3 regions of the Pseudomonas saponiphila genome follow, and region 3 is predicted to be linked to each of the others. Evidence: riboswitches for the same ligand, from Rfam matches in the RefSeq annotation. Region 3 holds a riboswitch; each other region holds the start of a gene.

Region 1 (9,801 bases), 900 kb from region 3:
GCGCCGGCGCGGCCCATGATTTTCCCGGCGATCCAGCCGCGAATGCCCTGGCTGTCATCGGGTTTGGGCGGTGCGTTGGTTTCCGCCACCAACACGTCGCCGTTGGGCAGGACATAGAGCCAGCGTGGATGATCGAGGTTTTCGGCGAAGGCATTGACCTGGGTGCCGGCTGCCGCCAGTGGTTTGGTGCCCTTGGGCCAGCCAATCGCCGGGGCGATGTTCACCGTGGGAATCAGCGTCGGGTTGGGTTCCGGCAGCTTGGGGGTCGGGCCGGTGCCGTCGGAAACTTGCAGGCTGGAGGTTTCGCCGCAGGCCGTAAGGCTGGCGGCGATCGCGATAAGCAAAGCGTGTCGAGACTTGAGCATGCTGATTTCCCTATGAGTGCACGGACGTCCTTGTCATAGAGGAGCATAGCCGGCGTATGGTTCCGCCTGATCAGCGAGCCTCCTTGAACAGTACGGCAACCCCGGGATGGTACTGGCCGGCCTCGTTGCGCAACTTGCGATAGGCATACGGAAAGTACCAGGCCACCGCGCAGCAGTGTTCCTTTTGCAGTTCGTCGAGCATGTCCTGAAGTTCTTCCGGGGTGGCACTGTGCTGAGCCTTTTGCGGGCTGACAAACAGGCAGCCGAGCCGCAGGTCGCTGGGGTAGCTGATTTTTCTCGCGTCACCGGCAACGTCGAGCAAGGCCTGGGTCAGGTGCAAGCCATTGACCTGCGGATTTCGGTGAACGTGACCGAGCGTTTCGCTAATACGTGACCGGTGCTTCCACCCCGGTTGCGCGGGTTCTGGATTGTAATCGCATCGGTCACGATGCGGCTTGTTCCTCGGCTTTTTTTCGGCGCAGCGACTCGCCTTTCATCGTCAGTCGGTAGGCGTTGTGCACCAGGCGGTCGAGGATGGCATCGGCCAGGGTCGGGTCGTTGATCCAGCCGTGCCAGTGCTCGATGGGCAGTTGGCTCGTCAGGATGGTGGAGCGGCTGCCAGCGCGGTCGTCGATCACCTCCAGCAGGTCATGCCGGGCTCCTTCCTCCAGCGGGGCTAGCGCCCAGTCGTCCAGCACCAGGACGTCGACCTTTGCCAGCTGTTGCAGGGTACGGCCGAAGCTGCCGTCGCCATGAGCGATGCGCAGTTGTTCCAGCAGGCGCGGGGTGCGCAGGTACAGGGTGCTATAGCCCTGGCGGCAGGCCTGGTTGCCCAGGGCGCAGGCCAGCCAGGTTTTGCCGGCACCGGTCGGGCCGGTCAGCAGCAGGTTGTGCTGCTGGCGGATCCAGTCGCCACTGGCCAGGGTGGCGATCAGACGCTCGTCCAGGGCGCGTCCGGTGCGGCGGTCGAGATCTTCCAGGCAGGCGTTGGCGTACTTGAGCTTGGCCTTCTTGCGCAGCCGTACCAGGCGCTGGTTGTCACGCCAGGCCAGTTCGCGGTCGAGCAGTAGGCCGAGGCGTTCATCGAAGCTCAGGCTGTGGCTGGCCGGCAGCGTCCATTGCTCTTCCAGGGCGCGGGCCATGCCGTCCAGGCGTAGCTGGTGCAGTTGATTCAGGGTGTGTTGCGGCATCATCGAACAGCTCCTGTTGCGGGGGTTGGTAGTAGTCGGCGCCACGGACGTTCTCGTGGTCGCCGGGTAAGGTCGTTTCGGCGGCACGCTGGGGCAGCGGCTGTTGATCCAGGCCTTGCTGGAGCAGGTTGCGCACGCTGCGCCCGGTGAAGGCGCGCAGGTGTACGGCACGTTCGGCAGCGGCTTCCAGGCGTGCATTGCCATAGCGCCGGGCCAGCGAGAGCAGGCCGAGGCAGGCGCGGTAGCCCATCTCCGGGTGCGGCTTGTGGGTCAGTTGGTGATCGATCAGTTGGCGCGTGTAGGGGCCGATCCGCGCGCCCCAGTCGAGCAGGCGTTGTGGCGTCCATTCGCGATGCGCCTGGTGCGCCGCGGGCATGTGCTCGCGCTGGGTACTGTAAGCGCCGCGTCGCCCCAGCAGCAGGTGGCTGGCCACCCGCCGGTTGCCATGCAGCACTTCCAGGGTGTGTGCCGTCAGTCGCACGTCCACGTTCTGCCGGGCCAGGGCGGAGGGCACGCTGTAGAAGCTGCCATTGACCTCGATGTGGTAGTCGATGCTGACCTTGCAGCGCTTGAAGGTGGCGACCTCGTAGGGATGCACCGGCAGCGCTCGCAAGGCCGGGCGATCCAGGCGCTCGAACCAGTCGCGCCGGCAGCCATCGAGCCGCTTGAACGGGCGCCGATTCAGATCCTCCAGCAGCTCGGCGATGGCCTGGTTAAGCGCATGCAGGCTGAAGAACTGCCGATGGCGCAGCCGCGCCATGATCCAGCGCTCGACCACCTGCACCGCCACCTCGGCCTTGGCCTTGTCCTGAGGCTTGCGTGGCCGTGCCGGCAGGATCACCGTCTGGTAATGACGCGCGCACTCCAGCGTGGCCCGGTTCAGGCCCGGCTCGTAGCGATCCGGCTGGGCGACCAGGGCGCGCGGATTGTCCGGCACAACCATTTCCGGCACGCCGCCAAAGTAGGTCAGAGCCTGGCCCAGCGAGGTCAGCCAGTCCACCTGGGTTTCGCCTGGCGTCGCGCAGGCATAGGTGTAATTCGAGGCGCCCAGGGCGGCGACGAAGATGTGCGCCCGGCGCACTTCGCCGGTGGCCGGGTCGACCACCGGCAGCGTCGGCCCGGCATAGTCGATGAATAGCTTCTCGCCCGCACGGTGCAGCTGACGCATCGAACGTTTGAGCGTCTGGGCGTAGCGCCGGTAGTGCTCGACGAACTGGGTGTAGCGGTAGGTCGGCTGGCCCGCATGCGCGGCGAGATATTCCTCCCACAGCAGCTGCAAGGTCACGCCCTTGCGTCGCAACTCGCGGTGGATGCTCAGCACATCGGGCAGCACTCGCTCACCGCGCGGCTTGTTCGTCGACGTCGGTGCAAACAAGGCGGCCGCCAGCGCGGCCTCGTCCATGGCCACCAGCGCCGGCCAGTCCAGCCCGGCCACCCGCGCCGCCGCGATGTACTTGCTAACCACGCCCTTGGACAGCTGCAAGGCACGGGCAATCTTCTCGTGGGACAAGCCGGCCTCAAACTTGAGGCGCAGACATTCTTTGATGTTTCGCATGGCTACTCGCGGCGCCGCCATCTTCCTCTCCCGAAATCGGTCGAGGATGGCGGCGCATCAGGTCATGCGCAACGAAGGGGAAGGCTTTCGCTAAGTCGTGACCGGCGATTTCGGTAAGCCGTGACCACCTGTTTCGGAACAGGCGGAAAATCGGTCACGTTGCTACCGAAATGAGCGGTCACGCGTTAGCGAAATGACCGGTCACGATCAACCGAAACGGCCGGTCACGGTGCTCCGAAATCCGCAATTGACCTGGGGCCAGCGCTGGGTGGCCTGAATGTAGGCGCGTTCTTCCCGGGTGGCCAGGTACAGATCGGTGCGGGCGTTGCGGGCGCCTTCTTCCTGCTGCTTTTTGCTGGGGCTGCGTTCGAGGCTGACCATCTCCGCCATCCAGGCGGCGGCGGAAAGCAATCCCAGGTTGGCCTGCTCGTCGAACCAGTAAGGGGTTTCGCTATCGCCGCGAATGGCGTTGTAGCGGTCAATGCAATCAAACCAGCGTTCCAGCATCGGGCGCAGGAATTCCAGCTTTGGATTGCTGATGATCATGCCTTGCATCGGGGTCCGTCCTTGTTGTTGTCTGGCGGTTGGGGTGAGTTATGGCTATTTGATATCAATGTGCTGAGTGTGGCACAAGATTGGCGCCAGTTTGTTGATGCGGTGCAGTTTTGTGTGTTGTGCGACGGCTGGCTTTAATTGACGCTCCACCCCCAACCCTCTAACCTTCGCGACTTGTTTCAGGTGCTCTGTGGCCGCTGGTCGACAGAGTGAAACAGGGAAGCCGGTCAGGGCCTGTTCCAGCGATGGACATGGCGACGATTCCGGCGCTGCCCCCGCAACGGTAGATGAGTCAAGGCTGCGCCAAATGCCACTGTGTCCACGACATGGGAAGGCGCGCAGTCAGGCAGCAATGCCCCTCATGAGCCCGGAGACCGGCCTGATCCATCCAACGGCATCACGGTGGGCGATGCCAGGCTTGCGCCGTCTATTCCTTTTCCTGCCCGCCGTTCCCCAGCCCCAACGGAGAGCTGCCCCATGAGTGAATCCCCCGATCGTGACGAGCGCCATGTGGCGCGCATGTTGCGCAAGAAAGCCGTGATCGATGAGCGCATCGCCAACTCGCCCAACGAATGTGGCCTGTTGCTGGTGCTGACCGGCAATGGCAAGGGCAAGAGCAGTTCGGCTTTCGGCATGCTGGCGCGGTCCATGGGCCATGGCATGCAGTGCGGCGTGGTGCAGTTCATCAAGGGCCGTAACAGCACTGGCGAAGAGCTGTTCTTCCGGCGTTTTGCGCCGCAGGTGCGTTTTCATGTGATGGGCGAGGGCTTTACCTGGGAAACCCAGGACCGCCAGCGCGATATCGCCGCGGCCGAAGCTGCCTGGGCGGTATCCAAGGAACTGCTGAGCGACCCGGGCATCGGTCTGGTGGTGCTCGACGAGCTGAACATCGCCCTCAAGCACGGCTACCTGGATCTGGACCAGGTGCTCAGCGACTTGCAAGCCCGTCCGCCCATGCAGCATGTGGTGGTGACCGGCCGCGGGGCCAAGCCGGAACTGATCGAACTGGCGGATACCGTCACCGAAATGGGCATGGTCAAGCATGCCTTCCAGGCCGGCATCAAGGCGCAGAAAGGTGTTGAGCTGTGAGTGTGACTTCATGACCGATGTTCGTCATTGCCCGGCGGTATTGATCGCCGCACCGGCTTCCGGCCAGGGCAAGACCACCGTGACCGCCGCCCTAGCTCGCCTGCACCGCAATCAGGGGCGCAAGGTACGGGTGTTCAAATGCGGCCCGGACTTTCTCGACCCGATGATTCTCGAACGTGCCAGCGGCGCTCCGGTGTACCAGCTGGACATGTGGATGGTGGGCGAGCAGGAAAGCCGGCGCTTGCTCTGGGAAGCCGCGGCTGACGCCGACCTGATCCTGATCGAAGGGGTCATGGGGCTGTTCGACGGCACGCCCTCCAGTGCCGATCTGGCACGGCATTTCGGGGTGCCGGTACTTGGTGTGATCGATGGTACCGCCATGGCCCAGACCTTCGGGGCGCTGGCCCTGGGCTTGGCCCGTTATCAGCCGGACCTGCCGTTTGCCGGGGTGCTGGCCAACCGGGTCGGCACCTTGCGCCACGCGCAGTTGCTCGAAGGCAGCCTCACCGAGGGCTTGCGCTGGTACGGCGCCCTGTCCCGGGAAACCGATATCGAACTGCCCAGCCGCCACCTGGGGCTGGTGCAGGCCCGTGAACTGAACGATCTCGACCTGCGCCTGGATGCCGCCGCCGAGGCGCTGGCCAGCAGCTGTCAGGTGGAGCTGCCGCCTGCGGTGAGTTTCGCCGCGCCAACGCCAGTGGCTTGCGCGCCTTTGCTGGAGGGGGTGCGCATCGCCGTGGCCCGTGACGAGGCGTTTGCCTTTACTTACGGTGCCAGCCTCGATCTGTTGCGGGCCATGGGCGCGCAGTTGCATTTCTTCTCCCCTATCCATGACGCGCAGTTGCCAGAGGCGGACAGCCTGTACCTGCCCGGTGGCTACCCAGAGTTGCATCACCAGGCCCTGGCGCAGAACCGCGCCATGCTCGACGCGATTCGTGCCCACCATGGCGCGGGCAAGCCGTTGCTCGCCGAGTGTGGCGGCATGCTTTACCTGCTCGACTCCCTGACCGATGTCGAAGGCCAGAGTGCCGAGCTGTTGGGGCTGCTGCCCGGCGCGGCGGTGATGCAGAAGCGTCTGGCGGCCCTGGCCTTGCAGGCCGTGGAGTTGCCGGAGGGCAGCTTGCGTGGTCATACCTACCATCACTCCCTGACCACGACCGCCCTTGAGCCGATTGCCCGTGGCATCAGTCCCAACGGTGGGCGCGGGGCGGAGGCGGTGTATCGCGATGGACGCATGACCGCTTCTTATGTGCACTTCTACTTTCCATCCAATCCGGCAGCGGTAGCGGCATTGTTCGCTCCGGCTCCTGCAGGGAGTGTGAGTGGTGAGTGAGCAGGGATTTTCTGCGGCGGAGCGTGAGGCCGTGTATCGCGCCATCGCCGAACGCCGGGACATGCGGCATTTCGCCGGTGGCAGTGTCGCGCCCGAGTTGCTGCGCCGTTTGCTGGAGGCGGCGCATCAGGCGCCCAGCGTGGGGCTGATGCAGCCCTGGCGCTTTATCCGCATCAGCGATCGCCTGTTGCGCGGGCGCATCCAGCAGTTGGTGGAGGAGGAGCGGGTGCGCACCGCCGAGGCGCTGGGCGAGCGTTCCGATGAGTTCATGCAGCTTAAGGTCGAGGGCATTCATGACTGTGCCGAGGTGCTGGTGGCGGCCCTGATGGATGGCCGCGAGCGGCATGTCTTCGGCCGGCGGACCCTGCCGGAAATGGACCTGGCCTCGCTGTCCTGTGCCATTCAGAACCTCTGGCTGGCGGCGCGCAGCGAAGGCCTGGGCATGGGCTGGGTATCGCTGTTCGAGCCCCAGGCCCTGGCTGACCTGCTGGGATTGCCCGCCGGTGCCAAGCCCCTGGCCGTGCTGTGCCTGGGACCGGTTACCGAGTTCTATCCGGCGCCGATGCTGGCGCTGCAGGGCTGGGCGCAGCCCCGGCCATTGAGTGAGTTGCTGTATGAAAATTACTGGGGAGTGAGTCAATGAGCGTGGCGTTGCTGAGTGTCGCCGGGGTGGCGCTGGATGCGCTGCTGGGTGAGCCCAAGCGCTGGCATCCGCTGGTGGCCTTCGGCCGCATGGCGGATCGTATCGAGCAACGTTTCAACGCTGCGGGCCGAGGCTGGCGCAGCCATGGCGTCAGCGCCTGGGTGCTGGCGGTACTGCCCCTGACCCTGTTGGCCACCGCCCTGTCCTGGCTGCCCTACATCGGTTGGCTGGTGGAGATCCTGGCGCTGTATTGCGCGCTGGGCCTGCGCAGTCTCGGCGAGCACGTCGAGCCGGTGGCCCGGGCCTTGCGCAGCGATGATCTGCAGGAAGCCCGGCGCCGGGTGGGGTTCCTGGTGAGCCGCCAGACCAGCGAACTGGACGCCACCGCCGTGGCCCGTGCGGCTACCGAATCGGTGCTGGAGAACGGCAGCGACGCGGTGTTCGCCGCGTTGTTCTGGTTTGCCGTGGCCGGCGCGCCGGGGGTGGTGCTCTATCGCCTGAGCAACACTCTGGATGCGATGTGGGGCTACCGTAACGAGCGCTTCGAGCGTTTCGGCTGGGCGGCGGCGAAGATCGACGACCTGCTCAATTACATTCCTGCGCGTCTGGTGGCCCTGACCTACGCCTTGCTCGGCAAGACCCGTCTGGCGCTGCGGTGCTGGCACCGCCAGGGCCCGACCTGGGACAGCCCGAATGCCGGCCCGGTCATGGCGGCCGGAGCGGGAGCCCTGGGTGTGGAGCTGGGCGGGGCGGCGATCTATCACGGTGAGTTGCATCAGCGTCCGCCTCTGGGCGAAGGCGAGCCGGCCAGTGCCGACTCCATTGATCGTGGCTGGCAGTTGGTGCAGCGAGGTGTCTGGCTGTGGTTGTTGATTCTGTGTCTGGGGGCTGAATTCTATGCTTGAGCACGGTGGAAAGTTGCGCAAGGCGGCCCAGGAATACGGGATTGCCGAAGAAGCCTGGCTGGACCTGTCCAGCGGATTGGCGCCCTGGCCGTTTCCCGTGCCGGCCATTCCCCTGCGGGCCTGGGCGCGCCTGCCGGAAACCGATGACGGTCTGGAGCAGGCGGCCTGTGCCTATTACGGAGCCGACGAGGTATTGCCGGTGGCCGGTTCCCAGGCCGCGATCCAATTGCTGCCGCGACTGCGGCGGGCGGGCAAGGTCGGGGTGTTGTCGCCCTGTTATGCCGAGCACGCCGAAGCCTGGCGCCGCAGTGGCTACCGGGTGCGAGAGGTGCTGGAGCAGGAAGTGGATTTCTTTCTCGACAGCCTCGATGTGCTGGTGGTGGTCAACCCCAACAACCCCACCGGCCTGAGCCTGACTCCGGCACGCCTGCTGGATTGGCACGCGCGCCTGGCCCAACGCGGCGGCTGGCTGGTGGTGGATGAAGCCTTCATGGACAACACCCCGGACCTGAGCCTGGCCCGCCATGCCCATCAGGTGGGGCTGATTGTCCTGCGTTCGTTTGGCAAGTTCTTTGGCCTGGCCGGCGTGCGCCTGGGGTTTGTCCTGGCCGAGCGCCGGCTGCTCAAGCTGCTGGCGGAGCAGGTGGGGCCCTGGGCGGTCAGTGGACCGACCCGGGTGCTGGGACAGGCGTGCCTGCGGGATGTCGAGGGGCATGCGCGGCAGCGCCTGCGCAGCGAGGCGGCCAGTCAGCGCCTGAGTGAGATCCTGGAAGGCTTCGGCTTCAAGCCACAGGGTGGCTGTGCACTGTTCCAATGGCTGATTACCGTCGAGGCCGAGCGGCTTTATCAATTCATGGCGCGGCGCGGCATTCTGCTGCGGCTGTTCGTTCACAACAGCAGCCTGCGTTTCGGCCTGCCCGCCGACGATGCCGATTGGACACGCCTGGAGCAGGCGCTGCAGGCCTATCGCAAGGAATACCCATGACCACCCTGATGGTGCAGGGCACCACCTCGGATGCCGGCAAGAGCACCCTGGTTACCGCGCTGTGTCGCTGGCTGCTGCGCCAGGGCGTCAGCGTGGTGCCGTTCAAGCCGCAGAACATGGCGCTCAACAGTGCGGTGACCGCCGAAGGTGACGAAATCGGTCGGGCCCAGGCGGTCCAGGCCCAGGCGGCCAACCTGGCGCCCCACACCGACATGAACCCGGTGTTGCTCAAGCCCAACAGCGACACCGGCTCTCAGGTGATCATTCACGGTCGCGCCGTGACCACCATGAATGCCGTGGCCTATCACGACTACAAGGCCATCGCCATGCAGGCGGTGCTGGCTTCCCATGAGCGCCTGCGGGGTGCTTATGAGGTGGTGATGGTGGAGGGCGCCGGCTCGCCGGCGGAGATCAATCTGCGTGCCGGCGACATCGCCAACATGGGTTTCGCCGAGGCGGTGGACTGCCCGGTGCTGCTGATCGCCGATATCAACCGTGGCGGGGTGTTCGCCCATCTGGTGGGCACCCTGGAGCTGCTGTCGCCTAGTGAACAGGCGCGGGTCAAGGGCTTCATCATCAACCGCTTCCGAGGCGACCTGGCCCTGCTGCAACCGGGACTGGACTGGCTGGAGGCCCGCACTGGCAAGCCGGTGCTCGGGGTGCTGCCCTATGTGATGGACCTGCACCTGGAAGCCGAGGACGGCATCGATCGACGTCAGGCCGGCAAGGTCGAGCACGTGCTCAAGGTGGTGGTGCCGGTGTTGCCGCGGATCAGCAACCACACGGATTTCGACCCGCTGCGCTTGCATCCCCAGGTCGACTTGCAATTTATCGGGCCCGGGCAGGCGATTCCTGCCGCCGACCTGATCATCCTTCCCGGTTCGAAAAGCGTGCGCGGTGATCTGGCCTACCTGCGCAGCAACGGCTGGGAGCAAGCGCTTTCCCGGCACTTGCGCTACGGCGGCAAGGTGCTGGGTATTTGCGGCGGCCTGCAGATGCTCGGCGAGCAGGTGCACGACCCGCTGGGCCTGGAGGGCGCAGCCGGTTCCAGCCCGGGTCTGGGCCTGCTGGCCTTTGCAACCGTGCTGGAAAAGGAGAAGCAGCTGCGCAACGTCAGTGGCCGCCTGACCCTGGAGAATGCGCCGGTCAGTGGCTATGAGATTCACGCCGGGGTCACTCGT
Region 2 (9,801 bases), 1.5 Mb from region 3:
GCCTGGCACCGCTGCTGTAACCCGCAAAACCAGAGGATTGAACGCGACCCGGACGCTTTGCTGGACTGCAACGACAACAAGAAAACAAGCTGTGGTGTGTCTTTAACCCTGCCAGGTTCAAACACAGGCGGCGCCCGAGGTGTCCATGACGACCCTCGGTGCCGACTTCGTCCACCTACATTGGCTACAAGGAGAACCGCTTCATGGAGATTGAAGAATTCGGCTACAAACAGGAACTCAAGCGCGGGCTGAGCCTGCGTGACCTGGTGGTCTACGGGATGATTTTCATGATCCCCATCGCCCCGTTCGGGGTCTACGGCTACGTCAACCAGGAAGCCCCAGGGATGGTGCCCCTGGCCTACATCATCGGCATGGTGGCGATGGTCTTCACCGCCCTGAGCTACGGCGCCATGGCCCGCGCCTTCCCCATTGCCGGCTCGGTGTATTCCTACGCCCAGCGCGGCCTCAACCCGCATGTCGGCTTTCTCGCCGGCTGGCTGATGCTCCTGGACTACCTGCTGATCCCGCCGCTGCTCTACGTCTACGCCGCCATGGCGCTCAACCACCTGTACCCGGAAGTGCCCAAGGTCGGTTTCATCCTGGCGTTCCTGGTCAGCGCCACCTTCGTCAACCTGCGGGGCATCACCTTCACCGCGCGGATGAACATCCTGTTCCTGCTGGCGCAACTGGTGGTCCTGGGAATCTTCCTGTTCTACGCCTGGAACGCCCTGCACGGCGGCGCCGGCCACGGCCAGCTGACCCTGGCGCCGCTGTACAGCCCGGACAACTTCCACTTCGGCCTGCTGATGCAGGGCGTGTCCATCGCCGTGCTGTCGTTCCTCGGCTTCGACGCCATCTCCACGCTGGCCGAAGAGGTCAAGGGCGACCCCGGCCGCAGCGTCGGTCGCGCGGCGCTGATCACTCTGCTGGTGATGGGCGCGATCTTCGTGGTGCAGACCTGGATCGCCACCGACCTGGCCGCCGGCATGGGCTTCAAGTCCGCCGACACCGCCTTCTACGAGATCGCCGAACTGGCCGCCGGCAGCTGGCTGGCGACCCTCACCGGGGTGGCCACGGCGCTGGCCTGGGGCGTGGCGGTGGCCATTACTTCGCAGGCCGCGGTGTCGCGCCTGCTGTTCGGCATGGCCCGCGACGGCAAGTTGCCCAAGGTGCTGGCCAAGGTGCACCCGAAACACAACACCCCGCACATCAGCATCTACCTGGTGGCGGTGCTGTCGCTGCTGATCTGCTACCTGTTCATCAACTCGGTGGACACCCTGACCTCGCTGGTCAACTTCGGCGCCCTGAGCGGCTTCATGCTGCTGCACATCACCGTGATCAACTTCTACTGGCGCCGGCAGAAATCCGGCCAGGTGGTGCGCCACCTGATCTGCCCGGTGATCGGCTTCGTGATCGTCTGCGCCATCATGTACAACATGGGCGTGGACGCGCAGAAACTCGGCGCCATCTGGATCCTCGCCGGGCTGGTCTACCTGTTCCTGCTGAACAAGCTGGGCAGCGCCGCGGCCCTGCCCGATCCGCTCAAGCCATGAGCCTCCCCGCGCGGCGCCGGATGGCGTCGCGCCCCCGAGTGCGGCCGCCACAAGCCGCCCCGGGGACCGGCCGCCGGAAACCGCGGCCGTGCAATTGCGTGGTCACCGACAGTGATGTCTGGCCGATGTTCGCCCCCGGCGAACGGCCCTTGATACAGGAGTACACCCATGCTGGCCTTGCGTCCGGTGGCGTTATCCGATCTGCCTCAACTGCTGCGTCTGGCCGGCGCACGCCTGCTGGGCGTGACTTCGCTGGTGGATGACGAAACCTGCCTGCGGGAAAAGATCCTCGACTCCCTGGCGTCCTTCGCCAAGGTCGAGGCCCGCCAGGGGCCGGAAAACTATTTTCTGGTGCTCGAGGACCAGGACAGCGGCCAACTGCACGGCTGCTCGGACATCCTCGCCACCGCCGGCTTTGCCACGCCCTTCTACAGCCTGCGCAACCGCCCCTTCGTCAGCAGCTCGCGAGAGCTGAACATCGAACACGCCGTGCCGACCCTGTCACTGTGCCAGGACCTCAGCGAACAGACCCTGCTGCGCAGCTTCCATGTCGATCCGGCGCTGGCGGGCACGCCCCAGGCGCAACTGACCTCCCGCGCGCGCCTGCTGTTCATCGCCGCGCACCCCTGGCGCTTTGCCGACACTTGCATCAGCGAGATCGTCGGCTACAGCGACGAGGCCGGCCAATCACCCTTCTGGGCGGCGGTGGGCCAGCACTTCTTCGACCTGCCCTATGTCGAGGCCGAACGCCTGTGCGCCTTGCAGGGTCGCGGCTTTCTCGCCGAACTGATGCCCCAGTACCCGCTGTACATCCCGATGCTGCCGCAGCCGGCCCAGGACTGCATCGGACGCATTCATCCGGCGGCCCGGGAGGCCTGCGACATCCTCGTCGACGAAGGCTTCGCGCCCACCCAGTACGTCGACCTGTTCGATGCCGGCCCGACCCTGCAGGCACGCAGCAACCAGCTGCGCTCGATCATTCAGAGCCGGGTCGCGGTCAGTTACCTGAGCCCGCAGAGCGGCCAGGGCCGCCACTGGCTGCTGAGCAACGACCGGTTGCAGGGCTTTCGCGCGATCGTCGTGCCCCTCGACGAAGCCCCGGGCGACGTGATCGGCCTGGATCAGGCGATGCTCCAGGCCCTGCAATTGACACCGGGCGAGCCGGTGCGGGGAGTGGCGTTATGAGCCGCCCCGGGGTTTACCGCGGCCCCCGGCAGCGCCAGGGAGCTGTGCCATGATCGTCCGTCCGGTGCGCGTCAGCGATCTGCCGGCGCTGCTGAAGCTGCTGCAAGGCAGCCCTCGCGAGTTGAACAACCTCTCCACCGACCCCGAGCGCCTGGCTCATCGGCTGCGCTGGGCCCAGCGCACCTTCGCCAATCAGGTGGAACGGGCCGATGCCGACTACCTGTTCGTGCTGGAGGACGACGATCTGCAAGTGATCGGCGTCTGCGCTGTGAGCGGCGCCATCGGCCTGCGCGAGCCCAGCTACCACTACCGGCTGGGCATCAGCCGCGGCCGCGCCCCGGAACTGGGCATCGACAGAGAGATTCCGACCCTGTTCCTGTGCAACGAGATGACCGGGCAATCCCTGCTCTGCTCGCTGTACCTGCGCCACGACCAGCGCCAGGGCTACGCCGGGCGCCTGCTGTCCACCGCGCGCCTGCTGTTCGTCGCCGAGTACCCGCAGCTGTTCGGCGACAAACTGGTGGCCGAGTTGCGGGGCCAGCTCGACAGCCAGGGCCGTTCGCCGTTCTGGGACAGCCTGGGGCGGCACTTCTTCAAGATGGACTTCCAGCAGGCCAATCGCCTGTCCAGCCAGGGCAGCAAGTCCTTCATCAGCGAACTCATGCCGCGCCAGCCGCTGTACACCTGCCTGCTCAGCCCCGACGCCCAGGCCGCCATCGGCCAGGCCCACCACAGCACCGAACAGGCGGTGAGCATCCTGCGGGGCGAAGGTTTCAACCATCAGGGCTGCATCGACATCTTCGACGGCGGGCCGCTGATCGAGGCCGAGGTGACGAAGATCCGCAGCGTGCGTGAAAGCCAGACCCTGCCCCTGTTGGTGGGCACTCCGGACGCGCAGGCGCCGGTGTGGCTGATTCACAACCGGCGCCTGGAGAGCTGCCGCATCACCGCCGCTCCCGGGCGCCTGGTATCCGGCTGCCTGCTGGTGGACCGCCTGACCGCCAAGCGCCTGCAACTGCAGCCCGGTGACACAGTCAGAGCAGTGCAAGCGGCAAGCGGCAAGCGGCAAGCTTCAAGCTGCAAGCAACAGCTTTTAGCTTGCCGCTTGAAACTTGGAGCTTGGAGCTCGCAGCTTCGCTGCGTAACATGCTGCCCAGCTTCAGGTGCCTCATGCCGCCGTGCATGAGGTGAAACGGGAAACCGGTGCGCCCCTTCAGGGCTAGTCCGGTGCTGCCCCCGCAACGGTAAGCGAGTGCTGCATTCAACAGGCCACTGTACCCAAGGTATGGGAAGGCGAATGCCGCCAGACTCGCAAGCCCGGAGACCGGCCTGGAACTTCTGTTTGGCAATCCTGCGGTGGGCGGGCATGGGCCGGTAAGGTCGCGCGCCCGTGGCCGATACCTTCTCCTGCGTGCTTCCCGAAGACACTTTCGAGAAGACCAAGAATGACAACGATCGAAACCTTCCCTGCATGCGCCTGGCGTGCACCTCGCCGCGGCATGAGCGGCGCCCTGCTCGGCTGCCTGTTCAGCCCCCTGCTGCTGGCGGACGACGCGCCACTGGAACTGCAGCCGCAATCGATTTTTGCCCCTTCGGTGGAGTCCACCGCCGTGGCCGAAATGGCCCGCTACGGCAGCAAGCTGGAGATCATCGATCGCCAGCAGATCGAACGCGCCGGCCCCAGCAGCGACATCACCCGGGTCCTGCAGATGTATGTGCCGGGCCTGTACGTAGCACCGAAAAACGGCCCCTTCGACTACGGCACCTATTCCCTGCTGGGGGGGCGCAACGACGACACCCTGATCCTGCTGGACGGCGTGCGCCTGAACAACCGGCTGTACGGCGGCCTGTACCTGGACACCCTGCCGGCCAACGCCATCGAGCGCATCGAGGTGCTCAAGGGCGGCCAGAGCCTGCTGTTCGGCACCCAGGCAGTGTCCGGGGTGATCAACATCGTCACCCGCAACCCGCAGACCCGCGACGTCTCCGGCGAGGCCAACCTGGGCCTGGACAGCTTCATGGGCACCAGCGGCGATGCCCGCGCCGAACGCATCGTCAGCAACGGCCTGGGCGACCTGGGCCTCTTGGCCTATGTCAGCCACAACCGCTCCGACGGTTACCAGCCGTTTCGCAACAGCGCCTACAACGCCAACACCCGGGACAGGAAACGCAGCTATGAAGTGACCACCTTCGGCGCCAAGGCGATCCAGGGCTTTGCCGACGACTCGCGGCTGGAGCTGTTCTACCAGTACAGCGACGCCAACTTGGATTTCGCCCGCCCGCTGAACAACAAGAAGACCACCAACGAGCGCATCCAGCAGATCGCCACCGCGACCTTCGAACAGCGCCTGAGCGAAGGTTTCAGCTACTTCGTCAAAGGCCATGTCAACGACTGGGACACCCGCTATACCCGCATCAACACCACCGAGGGCGGGGGCAGCAAAGTGATCAACCACAACGACTACTGGGGCTTCACCGACTGGGGCCTGCAGGCCGAGGGCAAGGCCGAACTGGACGGCGGCCACGTGCTGCTGTTCGGCAGCGACAACCAGTGGTTCAAGGGCCAGGACGACGTGCTCAAGATCGACGACAACAGCGCCCAGGCCAATGCCCTCTACGCTCAGTTGCGCCCGGTAGTGGCAGCCCTGCCCGACTGGCACCCGAGCATCGGCGTGCGTCACGAGAAGATCAGCGGCGGCGAAAGCGCCACGGTGGGCATGCTCACCTCGCTGTATGACCTCTCGCCCCACTGGCAACTGCGCGGCCAGTTCGGCAGTGCCTTCAAGCTGCCCAATGCCGAGCAACTGTTCGCCAACGAGGACGATGAACGAGGCAACCGCCACCTCAAGCCGGAAAAGAGCCTGAATGCCGAGCTGGGCCTGGACTACCAGGGCAGCCTGCTGGCCGGCGACTTCAACGCCAGCGGCACGCTGTTCCAGCGCAAGATCGACGACCTGATCGCCCTCGACGGCATCGACTGGGTCAATGGCCAGGGACGGATCAAGGTACGCGGCATCGAGATCGACGGGCGCTGGCAGTTCAGCCCGCAGTGGACCCTCTCGGCGGACCTGACCCGCAACCTGGTGGAGTCGCGCAACGGCGTGACCCTGAGCAATATCCCCGGCTTCTTCGCCCGCTCGCGGCTGGGCTTCGAAGCCCCCGACCAGATGTGGGGCGTGGGCGGGGCAATCCGCTACATCGGCCAGATCGACAGCCCGAAAAAGATCGACTACGGCCACTATTCGGTGGTCGACGCCGATGCCTATCGCTACCTCGACACGGCCCGGCAGCATCGCCTGAGCCTGCTGCTGGAAAACCTCTTCGACCGCGACTACAGCACCAGCATCGCCAGCAACACCCCACGGGTGGATAACCTGGGGCGCCCCTTCACCACCGAGGTGCGCTACACCTACCGCTTCTGAGGACGAGTGCCATGCACAAGGATTATCAACGGGTGCTGTTCGTCGGCCCCGGCCTGAACAGCGGAGCCCTGGGCGAGGCGTTTCGCCGCGAGCTTCATCAACTGCGAGGCAACGACGCCAGCACCCGGGTGATCGACACCCTGGACGGCTTCGACAGCCTCTGGGCCGCCTTCGACGAACCCTTGCCCGAGAACGGCGCGGCGCTGCTGGTGGTGGACCTGGAGCCCAGCTCCGACGGCGCCTACCTGGATTGGCTGCGCGACGAGCTGGGACGCCTGGCCCGCGCCCACCCGCAAGCGCCGCAACCGTGGGTCACCGCCCAGGCCTTGGGCCGCCGCGGGCTGGACGCGGCCCAGGCCTGCGCCAGCATTGGCCAGCGCGAACGCCACCTGCCCTGCGACAAGGTCAACGCGGTGGCCAGCGACCCGGACTGGTCACGGGTGCCGCCCCATGCCCGCCAGGTGTTCCTGTGCACCGGCCCGCGCTGCGTGCGACGCGGCGCCCTGGCGCTGTGGAAGACCCTGCGCCGCGAACTGCTGCGCCTGGAGCACCTGGAAACACCCGGCGGCGTGCTGCTGACCCGCACCGCCTGCCAATTCCCCTGCAACCTGGGACCGCTACTCACCGTGCACCCGGATGGCTGCTGGTATCGAGTACGCGATGACGGCGAAGTGCTGCGCCTGGTGCAGCAGCACCTGGTCCAGGGCGAACCGGTGGCGCAACTGCAGATTCCCACGCCCTATGGAGGGCCGGCGCATGCCTAGCAGACTGCTCGGCCTGCTGCTGTGGCTGGCGGCCCTGCCGGCCCTGGCGCAGCACTATGAAAACTGCGGCAAGCGCTGGGAAATTGCCGGACCGCCACAGCGCATCGTCGCCCTCAACCAGCACAGCGCCGACCTGCTGCTGGCCCTGGGCGCCGGGCCAGCGATGATCGGCGTGGCCTACCTGGACGACGATGCCGGGGCCGACGGGCACTACCACGGTGTACCGGTGATCGCCCGGCAGTATCCCTCGGCGGAAGTGCTCTACAGCCTCAAGCCCGATCTGGTGGTGGGCGGCTTTGCCTCAGCGTTCCCGGAAAACTTCAGCTCCCGACGACACCTGAGCGCCATAGGCGTAGGCAGCTACCTGCTGGAGTCGGCCTGCGCCGGGCACAGCGAAGACTACTTCGGGCATATCCGTCGCGACCTGCTGACCCTGGGCCGCCTGTTGCAGCAGGAGACCCGGGCCGCGCAACTGATCGCCGAGCAACAGGCCAACCTCGACGCGGCAGCGGCCCTGTACCAGGGACGCAACCGGCCTGCGGTGTTCTACCTCGACAGCGAGGTCAACGGCCTGGCCAGCCAGGGTCGCCGCGGTTTTGTCGGCGTGCTGCTGCAGGCCGCCGGAGCGCGCAACAGCATGGCCTCTGTCGATCACCCGCAGCTGCGGGTGAATAGCGAGACGCTGCTGATCAACGACCCGGACGTGCTGCTGTTGGCCGATGCCCTGTGGTCACCGGCCTCGCGCAAGCGCCAGTTGCTGGGCAGCGATCCCGTGCTGTCGCGGCTGCGGGCGGTGCGCGAGCAGCGCCTGATCGAGATTCCCTTCAGCCAACTGGTGCCGGGCATCGCCAGCGCCCGCAGCGCCCTGGAACTGGCCCGGCGCCTGCACCCCGCCCTGTAGGAGCCGGCTTGCCGGCGAAGCGAGCGCCGCCAATCCCGCGCCTCGCTCCGAAGCCTTCGCGGGCGAGCCCGCTCCTACAGACCGCACCCGATGTAGGAGCCGGCTTGCCGGCGAAGCGAGCGCCGCCAGTCCCGCGCCACGCCCGAAGCTTTCGCGGGCGAGCCCGCTCCTACAGACCGCACCCGATGTAGGAGCCGGCTTGCAGGCGAAGCGAGCGCCGCCAGTCCCGCGCCACGCCCGAAGCCTTCGCGGGCGAGCCCGCTCCTACAGACCGCACCCGATGTAGGAGCCGGCTTGCCGGCGAAGCGAGCGCCGCCAGTCCTGCGCCGCGCCCGAAGCCTTCGCGGCGAGCCCGCTCCTACGGGGAGCCGGTGTTACAGAGGATTCAACACCTTGCGCGAAGGCAGCTGCGGCGGATGACAGGTGACGTTGTTACGACCGCCACTCTTGGCCACATACAAGGCCTGATCGGCATCGTTGAGCCAGTCCATGGCCTCGTCATGCCCGAGACTGAAGGCCGCCAGACCAATGCTCAGGCTGACCTGCAACGCCGGGTTCTGCTCATGACCCAGGGCCGCAAAGCGCCCACGCAGGGCCTCCATCAAATCCGCGGCATGGGCCAGCGGCACGTCCGGCAGTATCACGCAGAATTCGTCGCCGCCATAACGCCCGGCCTGGTCGCTGGCCCGCAGGTTCTGCCGCAGAAGCTTGCTCAACTGGCGCAGCACCCCATCACCGGCCACATGGCCGTAGGTGTCGTTGATGGCCTTGAAGTGATCGATGTCGATCAGGGCGATGGCGCCGCCGCGGCCCTGGCGCTTGCAGCGCTGGAACTCGACCTCCAGCTGGTCCTTCCAGGCCCCGTGATTGAGTAGCCCGGTCAGGCTGTCGGTGCGACTGCGGGCCAGCAGCTCGCGCTTGTGCTGCCCCAGGGTGGCCGCCTGGCGGTAGCAGATGTAGCCCAGGGTCATGGGGTACAGGGTCAGCATCGGCAGACAGGCGTACAGCTGCAGCGGCGTGGTCTGGGGGATGAACGACGGGCCGAACAGCCACAGGCCCAGGCCAATGCCCAGGGCCTGGGCCAGACTGCCGGCGAGAAAGAAGCGCACCCCGCCCAGGGCGATGTTGTTCATCGCCATCATCCCCAGGGTGGTGGCCAGCGGCAGCGGATTGAAGTGCATGGCCGCCACCCAGAAACCGCCCGCCAGCGAGTCCACCAGCAAGTTGCGGTGCTCGGCGCGAAACGGCACCCGTGCCCAGCGCGCCCACTGATAGGCCAGGTGCGGCCAGACAAAGGCGTTGAACAGCATCAGCCCCCAGACCCAGGGCGCCGGTTGCAGCGGCCACATCCCGGCAGCCACGCACAGCAAGCCCAGGCCCAAGCCGAGAATCCGCGATTTATACAGCCTCCTGGCCAATGACAGTCCCTTTCCTCTGGTGTACTGCGCAGGGGCCAAGTTGCCTCCGTCCAGCGATGGGAAAGATGCCGCGAGCGGTAGCGGGGGGATCGACCGTTGCAAGTCTAGCCACACAGTTCCAAAACGCCATCAGCGCGCGCAGCCTGCCCGCTCCGCTCGGGCCCGCCGTGCGGGAATCTGCCCGTCGGCCCCAAGAGGCGCTGCAAGCCAGCGCCCCCATGCATTCGTTTGCAGAATGAAGTTCAGAGGAAACTTCGTTTGTCAGCCTCGGCACCGGCCAGCAGAATCGAGGCCGATCCGTACCTCTCTCGCTTCGCCATCCACTGCCACGGGAAACCTGTCCATGAGCAACCAGCGCTTCGTCAGTCCTGACCTGATCCGCCAGGGATTTTCCCGGGCGATGTCGGATATGTACCGCGAGGAGGTGCCCCTCTACGGCGCCCTGATGGAACTGGTGGCCCAGGTCAATGCCCGGGTGCTGGAGCAGCAACCGGCGATTGCCCGGCACCTGCAGCGCAGCGGCGAACTGCAGCGCCTGGACCTGGAGCGCCACGGCGC
Region 3 (9,801 bases):
CCGAATAGAAGTTGCGTCCCGTGGGCAGCACGTCGAGCCGCCCACGGCTGGGCGCGCCGCTGGGCCCGGCGGGGACGAAACGCCCGTTCAGGGCTTCCAGCAGGCCGTGCATCTCCGCCGGGCCGCAAGCGTCCAGGCGTGGTGCGACCACCTCGCGCAGGCCGTCGATAATGCTCTGCACTGGCTCCCAGCCGGGTTGGTCCAGCTGCGCCACCGGGCCCCGCAGCGCCGCTTCGATCAACTCGGCGGCATACAGCTCCAGGCGCTCGCGCGCATCGCCAGCGGTACGCCACAGCGCATCACTGATCTGCCGTAACGCTTGCGGCCGACGCCCGGTCCAGGGTTCGGCCAGGGCGCAGTCCAATGGATCGAAATCCAGGCCGAAGGCCTTGGCCAGGGCCCGCAGCAAGCTGGCGTGAGCGCCCTTGCCATCGCCCCGGGGAATGCGCAGCAAGGCCAGCAGGGTGTCGAGGCGCAAGCGGCCCTCGGGGGATTCGCCGAACACGTGCAGGCCATCGCGGATCTGCGATTCCTTGAGATCGCACAGGTAGGTGTCCAGCCGCGGCAGCCAGATGGCGGCATCGGCGTCGCTGTCGAGGGCACCCTCCAGTTGCAGCTCACGGTCGATATGGGTTTCGCGCACCAGTTGCAGAATGTCCCGCTGCAGCTCCCGCGCGCGCCGTGGATCCAGCAGTTGGGCTTCGTAGTATTCGTCCGCCAGCAGTTCCAGGTTGCGCAGCGGGCCGTAGGTTTCGGCGCGGGTCAGCGGCGGCATCAGATGGTCGATGATCACCGCCTGGGTGCGGCGCTTGGCCTGGGCGCCCTCCCCCGGGTCGTTGACGATGAACGGATAGATGTTCGGCAGCGGCCCCAGTAGCGCGTCCGGCCAGCAGTTCTGCGACAGGCCGACGCCCTTGCCCGGCAGCCATTCCAGGTTGCCGTGCTTGCCGACGTGAATCAGCGCATGGGCGCCGTAGGTCTGGCGCAACCAGAAGTAGAACGCCAGGTAGCCATGGGGCGGCACCAGGTCCGGGTCGTGGTAGACCGCGCTGGGGTCCACCTGATAACCCCGGGCCGGCTGGATGCCGACGAAGGTCAGGCCAAAGCGCAGGCCGGCGATCATCATCCGCCCGTTGCGGAACATCGGGTCTTGCTGCGGTGCGCCCCAGCGTTGCAGCACCGCCTCGCGATTGACTGGCGGCAGCGCCTGGAACATCGCCGCGTAGTCGTCCAGGGCCAGGCTTTGCTGGCACGGACGCTGGTCGAGGCTGTCCAGGTCGTTGCTGACCCCACCCAGCAACTGCCGGATCAGCTCGCTGCCGCTGGCGGGCAACTCGGCCGGCAGCGGATAGCCTTCAGCGCGCAGGGCCTTGAGGATATTCAATGCCGCTGCCGGGGTATCCAGGCCGACGCCGTTGCCGATGCGCCCGTCCCGGGTCGGGTAGTTGGCCAGCACCAGGGCAATGCGTTTGTCGCCGTTGTCCAGGCGCCCCAGTTCGACCCAGCGCCGGGCCAGCTCGGCGACAAAATCCATGCGCTCGGGCTGGCCGCGGTAGCACACCACGTCCGACTGGCTGCGCTCGCTGCGCCAGGCCAGGTCCTTGAAGCTGATGGGCCGGCTGATGATGCGCCCGTCCAGCTCCGGCAAGGCGATGTGCATGGCCAGGTCCCGCGGGCCCAGGCCCTGCTCGCTGTCGCGCCAGCCCGGCTCGTTGTCCTGGGCGCAGATGGCCTGGATCACCGGGATATTGCGCCGGAACGGCCGCAGGTGCGGGGCCTCGGGGCTGGATTGGGCAAAGCCGGTGGTGTTGAGGATCACCCCGGCCGCGGTTTCATCCAGCCAGTCTTCAACCTGACTCAGGCAGCCGGCTTCCTTGAGGCTGGCCACGGCGATCGGCAAGGGGTTGAGCCCCGCCGCTTGCAGGCGCTGGCAGAACAGATCGATGAAACCAGTGTTGGCCGCCTGCAGGTGGGAGCGGTAGAACAGCAGCGCCGCCACGGCTTGGCCAGGCTGCCAATCGCCCTGCCAGTCGCTGAGGGCGGCCTGGCTTTTTTGCGGGTGATAGATCGCCGTGCGTGGCAGAGTCTGCGGTTCGCTCCAAGGGTAGTCGCGCCCCAGCAGGCCGCTGGCCAGGCAGCGATAGAAATTCAAGGCATTGTCGCGCCCGCCCTGGCGCAGGAACTGCCACAGGCGGTCGCGCTCGATGGCAGGCACAGTGCTCAGGTCGCTGAGTTCGGGGTCGGGGCGATCGTCCCCCGGCACCAGGATCAGCTGCACGCCGCGCTGGGACAGCTCCACCAGCCGCTCGACACCGTAGCGCCAGTAGGCGATACCGCCGTGCAGGGAGATCAGGATCACCTTGGCATGGCGCAGCACCTGGTCGACATACAGGTCGACCGAGGCATGGTTCTGCACCTGCATCGGATTGGCCAGGCGAAAGCTGGGGTAGTCCTCGGGCAACTGCTCGGCGGCGTCCGCCAGCAGCGCCAGGCTGGAGTCGCCGCTGCACAGGATCACCAGTTCGGCGGGGGTTTGTCCGAGGTCGGCGATGTTGTCGTCCGCGACAAAACCGCCGGGCTGGGTCCTGAGCAGGTGCATGGCTTACACGCTGAGCGCGGCGCGCAGTTGCGCTTCGAGCTGGGCGGCGTCCAGTTCCTGGCCGATCAGCACCAGGCGCGTGGTGCGGGCTTCATCGGCGCCCCACTTGCGGTCGAAGTGTTTGTCGAAGCGGGTGCCCACGCCCTGGATCAGCAGGCGCATCGGCTTGTTGGGGATCGCGGCAAAGCCCTTGACCCGCAGGATGCCGTGCTTGACCACCAGCTGGGTCAGGGCGTCCAGCAGCAGGCTTTCGTCGGCCTGGGGCAGTTCGATGGAGATGGAATCGAAGGCGTCGTGGTCGTGGTCGTCGTGGTCGTCATCGCCGTCGTGGTGATGGTCGTGGTGGCTGTGACGGCTGTCGATGTGTTCCTCGGAACCGGCGCCCAGGCCCAGCAGCACGTCCAGTGGCAGGCGGCCGCTGCTGGCTTCGATGACCTTGACCGCCGGCGGCAGTTCCTCGGCCACTTCCAGGCGCACCTTGGCCAGGTCTGCGGGATCGATCAGGTCGGTCTTGTTGAGGATCACCAGGTCGGCGCTGGACAGCTGGTCGGCGAACAGCTCGTGCAGCGGCGATTCGTGGTCCAGGTTGGGGTCGAGCTTGCGCTGGGCGTCTACTTGCTCGGGGAACGCGGCAAAGGTGCCGGCGGCCACGGCCGGGCTGTCGACCACGGTGATCACCGCGTCGACGGTGCAGGCACTGCGGATTTCCGGCCACTGGAAGGCCTGGACCAGGGGCTTGGGCAGGGCCAGGCCGGAGGTTTCGATGAGGATGTGGTCCAGATCGCCACGGCGCGCCACCAGTTCACGCATCACCGGGAAGAACTCTTCCTGCACGGTGCAGCACAGGCAGCCGTTGGCCAGCTCGTAGACCCGGCCGCTGGCCTCTTCCTCGGTGCAGCCGATGGCGCATTGTTTGAGGATTTCGCCATCGATGCCCAGCTCGCCGAACTCGTTGACGATCACCGCGATGCGCCGGCCCTGGGCGTTGTCCAGCATGTGCCGCAGCAAGGTGGTCTTACCCGAGCCAAGGAAGCCGGTGACGATGGTGACGGGAAGTTTGGCCAGTGTTTTCATCGGATGCCCCTAGGCAAAGGTGGCGGGCATACGGGACGAGAACCGCAGCGCGAAGGCGCGCGGAGATTTCGCCACCGGATCACCCCGCCCGGTTGTAGTGAGAATCTTCGATCGAGGCAGGTCTCCTGGCTGAGGGCTTGCCGGTACGCGACCGACGCTTGCTGCGCCTTCCCGCCGGCGTCGTCGACGCCCATGCAGTGGCCTTGCAGCAATCCAACCCATCACAGTTGCGGGGGCAGCCGCGGCATCGACCGCGTTCCCTTCTTAGCTTCGACCGCTGGCCGAAGAACCTCGAACGCGCAAGGCTACGCAGAGCGCGGGGGACGGTCAATCGGCAATGCAGCGCCTGGCGCAATTGACGGCATCACCCCGCCCATGATTTGCTACGCGCCTTGTTACGGGTGCCCTTCACAGGGTGAAACGGGAAACCGGTGAATCACGTGCTTAACTAAAAGGCCGTGACCAGTCCGGTGCTGCCCCCGCAACGGTAAGCGAGCGAAGTGTCAGATCCACTGTGCCCCGGCATGGGAAGGCGACACTTAGCGGCATGGCGTCAGCCCTGCCCCTCGCGAGCCCGGAGACCGGCCCGCAACACTTACATAACAAACCCGCGGTGGGCGGGCGCTGTTGCAAACCCTGCGTGCTCCTCACGCGGGGTTTTGCTGCGCTCCTCCCCAGCCGACACTCCAAAGGGAAGCGCCATGTCGATCATCAGCAGCACCAGCCATTCCGCCAGCAGCACCTCCACCCTGAGCCAGCGTCTGGTGGCCGCCATCGGCGCGTCGCTGCTGGGCGCCTGCCTGGTGTATTTCGCCGGTTTCTCCCATATCGAAGCGGTGCACAACGCCGCCCACGACACCCGTCACAGCGCCGCCTTCCCTTGCCATTGAGACTTGCCGAGATGATCAAGCGTATTGCGCAAACCGCAGGGTTCACCGGGCTGCTGGCGGCCCTGCTGCTGACCCTGCTGCAAAGCTTGTGGGTCGCTCCGCTGATCCTGCAGGCGGAAACCTATGAACAGGCTCCGGCCGCCGAAGCCCATGAACATGCCTCCGGCGCCATGGCCGCGCACAGCCACGATGCCGAAGCCTGGGAGCCGGAAGACGGCTGGCAGCGCACGCTGTCCACCACCGGCGGCAATCTGGTGGTAGCGGTCGGCTTCGCCCTGATGCTGGCCGGGCTCTACACCCTGCGCGCGCCCAGCCGTGCCTCGCAAGGCCTGCTCTGGGGGCTCGCCGGCTATGCGACCTTCTGCCTGGCGCCCACTCTGGGCCTGCCGCCGGAATTGCCGGGCACTGCAGCCGCCGACCTGGTGCAGCGCCAGGTGTGGTGGATCGGGACTGCCGCGTCCACCGCAGTGGGCATTGCCCTGATCGTGTTCGCCGGCCATTGGCTGCTGAAACTGCTGGGCGTGGCGATTATCGCCGTGCCCCACGTGATCGGCGCGCCCCAACCTGAAGTGCACTCGATGCTGGCGCCAGAAGCGCTGGAAGCACAGTTCAAGATTGCCTCGCAGTTGACCAATGCCGCCTTCTGGCTGGCCCTGGGGCTGATCAGCGCCTGGCTGTTCCGGCGCAAGAACACGGACCTGTACCCGGCATGATCGACATGCGCGCGGCGCCGGCCCTGGTGGTCGGCCTGGGTTGCCGGAAGGGCTGCCCAGTGACCACGCTGCGCGCCCTGCTTGAGCAGGTACTGCAAGCCCACCGCCTGGAGAGCGGGCAACTCCTGGCCCTGGCCAGCATCGACCTGAAGCGCAACGAGCCCGGCCTGCTGCAACTGGCGGATCAACTGGCCCTGCCGCTGACCTGCTTCAGCAGCAGTCAACTGGCGCCATACGCCTCGCGCCTGAGCCACCGCTCGCAGATTGCCTTTGAACGCAGCGGCTGCTACGGCGTTGCCGAAAGCGCCGCCCTGGCCCTGGCCGAACAGTTGCACCCCGGTCCGGCCCGGCTGTTGATCCCCCGCCAGAAATACGCCCAGGCCACCCTCGCATTGGCCGCCAGCCGGTAAACTGGCCGACAATTCCCCGTCGCGAATATGAACATCGTTCATCTGCGGCCCTGTTCCCGCCTTTTTTTTCACAGGACACAGCCATGACTGTCTATTTCATCGGTGCCGGCCCCGGCGACCCGGAGCTGATCACCGTCAAGGGCCAGCGCCTGATCCATCGCTGCCCGGTGATCATCTACGCCGGCTCGCTGGTGCCCGCGGCCGTCCTCGAAGGTCACCGTGCGGACCGGGTGATCAACAGTGCCGAACTGCACCTGGAACAGATCATCGAGGCGATCCGCGAGGCCCATGCCCAAGGCCAGGATGTGGCCCGGGTGCACTCCGGGGACCCGAGCCTGTATGGCGCCATCGGCGAACAGATCCGCTGCCTGCGGGAGCTGGGCATTCCCTACGAGATCGTCCCCGGAGTCACCGCCACCGCTGCCTGCGCCGCCCTGCTGGGGGCCGAATTGACCCTGCCGGATGTGTCCCAGAGCGTGATCCTGACCCGCTATGCGGACAAGACCGCCATGCCCGCCGGCGAAGAGTTCGCCAGCCTCGCGGCCCACGGCGCCACCATGGCGATCCACCTGGGGGTCAATCACCTGGAAAAGATCGTCGCCGAGCTGCTGCCCCATTACGGCGCCGACTGCCCGATTGCCGTGGTGCATCGGGCCACCTGGCCGGATCAGGACTGGGCGCTGGGCACCCTGGCGGACATTGCCAAGAAGGTTGCGGCCAAGGGCTTCCGGCGCACGGCGCTGATTCTGGTAGGCCGGGTACTGGCCACGGACGCGTTCAGCGAATCGTCGCTGTACCGCGCCGGGCACGCGCACCTCTATCGCCCCTGACCCCCTTATCTCGGCATTGATGCAAGGCTTGCGGGCCCTTTCGCCGGCGAGCCGGCTCCTACGAGGTTGGAGTTCCTATGTTGGCGCGCTGGAGGCTTTGTAGGAGCTGGCTTGCCAGCGAAGGCGATCTGGGAATTGGTACAAGGCTCTAGAGCCCTTTCGCCGGCAAGCCGGCTCCTACGAGGTTGGAGTTCCTGTGTTGGCGCGCTGGAGGCTTTGTAGGAGCTGGCTTGCCAGCGAAGGCGATCTGGGAATTGGTGCAAGGCTCTAGAGCCCTTTCGCCGGCAAGCCGGCTCCTACGAGGTTGGAGTTACTGCGTTGGCGCGCTGGAGGCTTTGTAGGAGCTGGCTTGCCAGCGAAGGCGATCTGGGAACTGGTGCAAGGCTCTAGAGCCCTTTCGCCGGCAAGCCGGCTCCTACGGAGGCTTTTTTTCGGAGCGCTGGTTTGCGGGCATAAAAAAACGGCGCTCACGGGGCGCCGTTTTTCATGCCGCAGTGAACGCCTTAGTAGTAGGCGTTTTCTTTCTGCGTGTGGTCGGTGACATCACGTACACCCTTGAGCTCGGGGATGCGCTCGAGCAGGGTGCGCTCGATGCCTTCCTTCAAGGTCACGTCGGCCTGGCCGCAGCCCTGGCAACCACCGCCGAATTGCAGCACGGCGATGCCGTCGTCCACCACGTCGATCAGGCTGACCTGGCCGCCATGGCTGGCCAACCCCGGGTTGATCTCGGTTTGCAGGTAGTAGTTGATGCGCTCGTTGATCGGGCTGTCGGCATTGACCATCGGCACCTTGGCGTTGGGCGCCTTGATGGTCAGTTGGCCGCCCATGCGGTCGGTGGCGTAATCGACCACCGCATCATCGAGGAAACCCTCGCTGAAGGCGTCGATATAGGCGGTGAAGCTCTTCAGGCCCAGGGCCTTGTCTTCGGGTTTCTCTTCGCCCGGCTTGCAATAGGCGATGCAGGTCTCGGCGTACTGAGTACCTGGCTGGGTGATGAAGATGCGGATGCCAATCCCCGGGGTGTTCTGCTTGGACAGCAGATCAGCCAGATAATCGTGGGCGGCGTCGGTAATGGTTATGGCGCTCATGGTGGTTCCTCGCAGACGTGGGCGCAGTTTACGCCAATCGAAGCCGCCGACAAAGTCCCAGTATTTTTGTCGGGATAGACCTTGGTATAAGGCATCCCCGGGGCCCGCCAGCGGGCGTCCCGAGGACAGATAGCGGCCCTGTATCAGAGGTTTTCGTAACGGTTCATGTCCAGAACCCCGGCCTCCACCGGGTCGGTTTCCTGCAGGTAGCGGGTCTGGTCGTGGAAGTACTGCCAGAACTGCGGGTGGCTGCGACGAATGCCCCAGCGCTCGACGACCTTCTCGAAGCTGGCGGCATCCCGCGCCTCTTGCATGGCCTGGACAAACGCCGGCACCTGCTCGGCCGGAACGTTGAACATGAAGTTCGGGTAGCTGCTGAGAATGCCCGGGAAAATCGTCAAGGTGTCCAGCCCCGGCTGGTAGCGCAGCGACTCGCCGAGCATGAAGGCCACGTTACTGTGGGCTCGATTGCGCAGCATGCTGTAGAACTCGCGCTTGCCGCTCGGGGCCTGGACCCGCAGCAACGTCGCCTCGGGCAGTTGCTCGATGACCCTGAGCCCCGCCGCCGGACGCGACGCCAGGCGACTCAGGGCCTGCTCGGCGTCCTGCAGCGCCGGGTCGATGTTCGGGCGCGAACAGTAGGCGCCGTCACAGCGGTTGATCGGATCGGGCTTGGCGTTGAGCTCGCCGTAACGCGCCAGCAACTGGTTGGCGAAGTCTTTTTTCGGGTCCTTGAGGTCGAGCTTCAGCGCGCTGCGCTTGCCGTCGTCGATGGACTCGTAGTCCAGCCACATCTTGAACTTGCCGCTGTTCTGGTACCAATCATCGAGGAAGTCCTCGCGGGTGCCCGCTGGCATCAGGCGCAGGAAGTTCTGCTCGGCGCCGTTGCGGATCAGGTCGAAGTACAGCCGGGTCTGGGCCTGGTGGGAAACGTTGCCGAACACATCGAAATTCACCGCCAACTGATAGTAGGTGCGCTCCAGCAACGGGTAGTCGAACAGCCACATCGTTTGCGGCACTTCGCCGATCAGGCCCTTGGTCACCGAGGCGCTGTCGAAGTGGCGGAAGATGCTCAGCAGCGCGTTGTCGTTGCCGGCCCACAGGCTGGACCAGCTGGGCGCCGGGGCCTCGGCATAAAAGTCGCGGCGCAGGGCTTCGTATTCGTTGCGCTTGTCGCGATAGGCCAGCCACAGGCTGAGCACGCTGCCGACATCGTCGTTCTGCCCGGGCATCGCCAGCAGCGGCGTGGCCTGGCCGCGATAGGCCGGGTCGGTGATGTACAGGTCGTGTTCCGGGGCCTGGAACAGCGCCCAGAAGTTGTCGCGAATCACATCCGTGGCGATCTGCCCGCGACACACCGGGCCGCGAATGAAGGTGCGCACGAAGTATTCGGCGTTATCCAGCATGAACTGGTAGCGGGCCTTGGCCGGAATCGCCTCGAAAGTCTCGAACGGGTTGGCCCGGCGCGCCGGCCCGTAGCCGGGCAAGGCGTTGACCTGCCAGTCGCCGCTGTAGAACAGGGTCTTGACCCGGGCCATCTTCGCCGCGCTCAGCGGGTAGGTGATGTGGGTCTTGTGCACGATCACCCCCTGCACCGGCCACAGGCGGTAATACACCTGGGTGCCCGGATCGTCGTTGGGGCGCCGGGTGTTGATCAGGTCGATGGGCTGGCCGCTGGGGGTACGCGAGCGCACCCACTGGAAGAAGTGCCCCGGCTCGCCGCCTTCGAAATAGATATGGGCGAGGAACCAGTGCTCGTAGAGCCAGCGCGCCACCAGGCTTTCCCGGGCGCCGGGGGCGTTGAGCAGGTTTTCCCACTGGGCCACTTGCAGGCTTTCCCGGGCACTGGGGGCCAGGCCCTGCTCGTCGATTGGTGCGCCGGAGGCCAGCCAGCGTTGCAGGGTCTGGTATTGCTGGTCGCTGAGGCCGGTGACGGCCAGGGGCATGCCTTCCTTGGGATGAGCACCGGCATAGGCGTCAAATTCACCCGGCTGCGGGCACATGTTCTCGCGGCTCAGGCCCAGCACGATGTCACTGGGCAGCTTGGCATTGGGCTGCAATGGCGTGCGGTGGCCGAGTTCGAGCATGCGCGCCATCAGCGCCGCCTGGCTGCCCTGGGCATCGAGCACCGAATAGAAGCCCTGGCGCTGCCAGGCCGCCTTGCCGCTGGCGTCATAGAACAGCCGCGTGGGCGCCT

What was found. A riboswitch is a leader RNA that binds a small molecule or an ion and turns the genes downstream of it on or off. The one in region 3 is predicted to bind cobalamin.
Region 1: another riboswitch for cobalamin. It lies ahead of cobO (cob(I)yrinic acid a,c-diamide adenosyltransferase); the one in region 3 lies ahead of BLV47_RS11860 (CbtB domain-containing protein).
Region 2: another riboswitch for cobalamin. It lies ahead of BLV47_RS18570 (TonB-dependent receptor plug domain-containing protein); the one in region 3 lies ahead of BLV47_RS11860 (CbtB domain-containing protein).

What each region holds. Positions count from the first base shown of each region.
Region 1 covers NZ_FNTJ01000001.1:1,606,201-1,616,001, forward strand. Annotated here, with positions in the region: gene BLV47_RS07695 (PQQ-dependent sugar dehydrogenase) at 1-365, opposite strand, end outside; partial or broken gene BLV47_RS07700 (hypothetical protein) at 436-726, opposite strand; gene istB (IS21-like element IS1474 family helper ATPase IstB) at 809-1,558, opposite strand; gene istA (IS21 family transposase) at 1,446-3,131, opposite strand; partial or broken gene BLV47_RS07715 (hypothetical protein) at 3,357-3,665, opposite strand; cobalamin riboswitch at 3,830-4,062, shown strand; gene cobO (cob(I)yrinic acid a,c-diamide adenosyltransferase) at 4,143-4,754, shown strand; gene BLV47_RS07725 (cobyrinic acid a,c-diamide synthase CobB) at 4,765-6,087, shown strand; gene bluB (5,6-dimethylbenzimidazole synthase) at 6,080-6,730, shown strand; gene cbiB (adenosylcobinamide-phosphate synthase CbiB) at 6,727-7,635, shown strand; gene cobD (threonine-phosphate decarboxylase CobD) at 7,628-8,620, shown strand; gene BLV47_RS07745 (cobyric acid synthase) at 8,617-9,801, shown strand, end outside.
Region 2 covers NZ_FNTJ01000001.1:3,992,254-4,002,054, forward strand. Annotated here, with positions in the region: gene BLV47_RS18550 (N-formylglutamate amidohydrolase) at 1-20, shown strand, start outside; gene BLV47_RS18555 (APC family permease) at 204-1,553, shown strand; gene BLV47_RS18560 (arginine N-succinyltransferase) at 1,722-2,738, shown strand; gene BLV47_RS18565 (arginine N-succinyltransferase) at 2,788-3,924, shown strand; cobalamin riboswitch at 3,883-4,085, shown strand; gene BLV47_RS18570 (TonB-dependent receptor plug domain-containing protein) at 4,238-6,160, shown strand; gene BLV47_RS18575 ((2Fe-2S) ferredoxin domain-containing protein) at 6,172-6,924, shown strand; gene BLV47_RS18580 (ABC transporter substrate-binding protein) at 6,917-7,825, shown strand; gene BLV47_RS18585 (diguanylate cyclase) at 8,200-9,282, opposite strand; gene hglS (2-oxoadipate dioxygenase/decarboxylase HglS) at 9,587-9,801, shown strand, end outside.
Region 3 covers NZ_FNTJ01000001.1:2,502,501-2,512,301, reverse strand. Annotated here, with positions in the region: gene cobN (cobaltochelatase subunit CobN) at 1-2,599, opposite strand, end outside; gene cobW (cobalamin biosynthesis protein CobW) at 2,603-3,673, opposite strand; cobalamin riboswitch at 3,772-3,982, opposite strand; cobalamin riboswitch at 4,056-4,277, shown strand; gene BLV47_RS11860 (CbtB domain-containing protein) at 4,375-4,563, shown strand; gene BLV47_RS11855 (CbtA family protein) at 4,575-5,276, shown strand; gene BLV47_RS11850 (cobalamin biosynthesis protein) at 5,273-5,686, shown strand; gene cobM (precorrin-4 C(11)-methyltransferase) at 5,770-6,516, shown strand; gene nfuA (Fe-S biogenesis protein NfuA) at 7,020-7,604, opposite strand; gene BLV47_RS11835 (fatty acid cis/trans isomerase) at 7,748-9,801, opposite strand, start outside.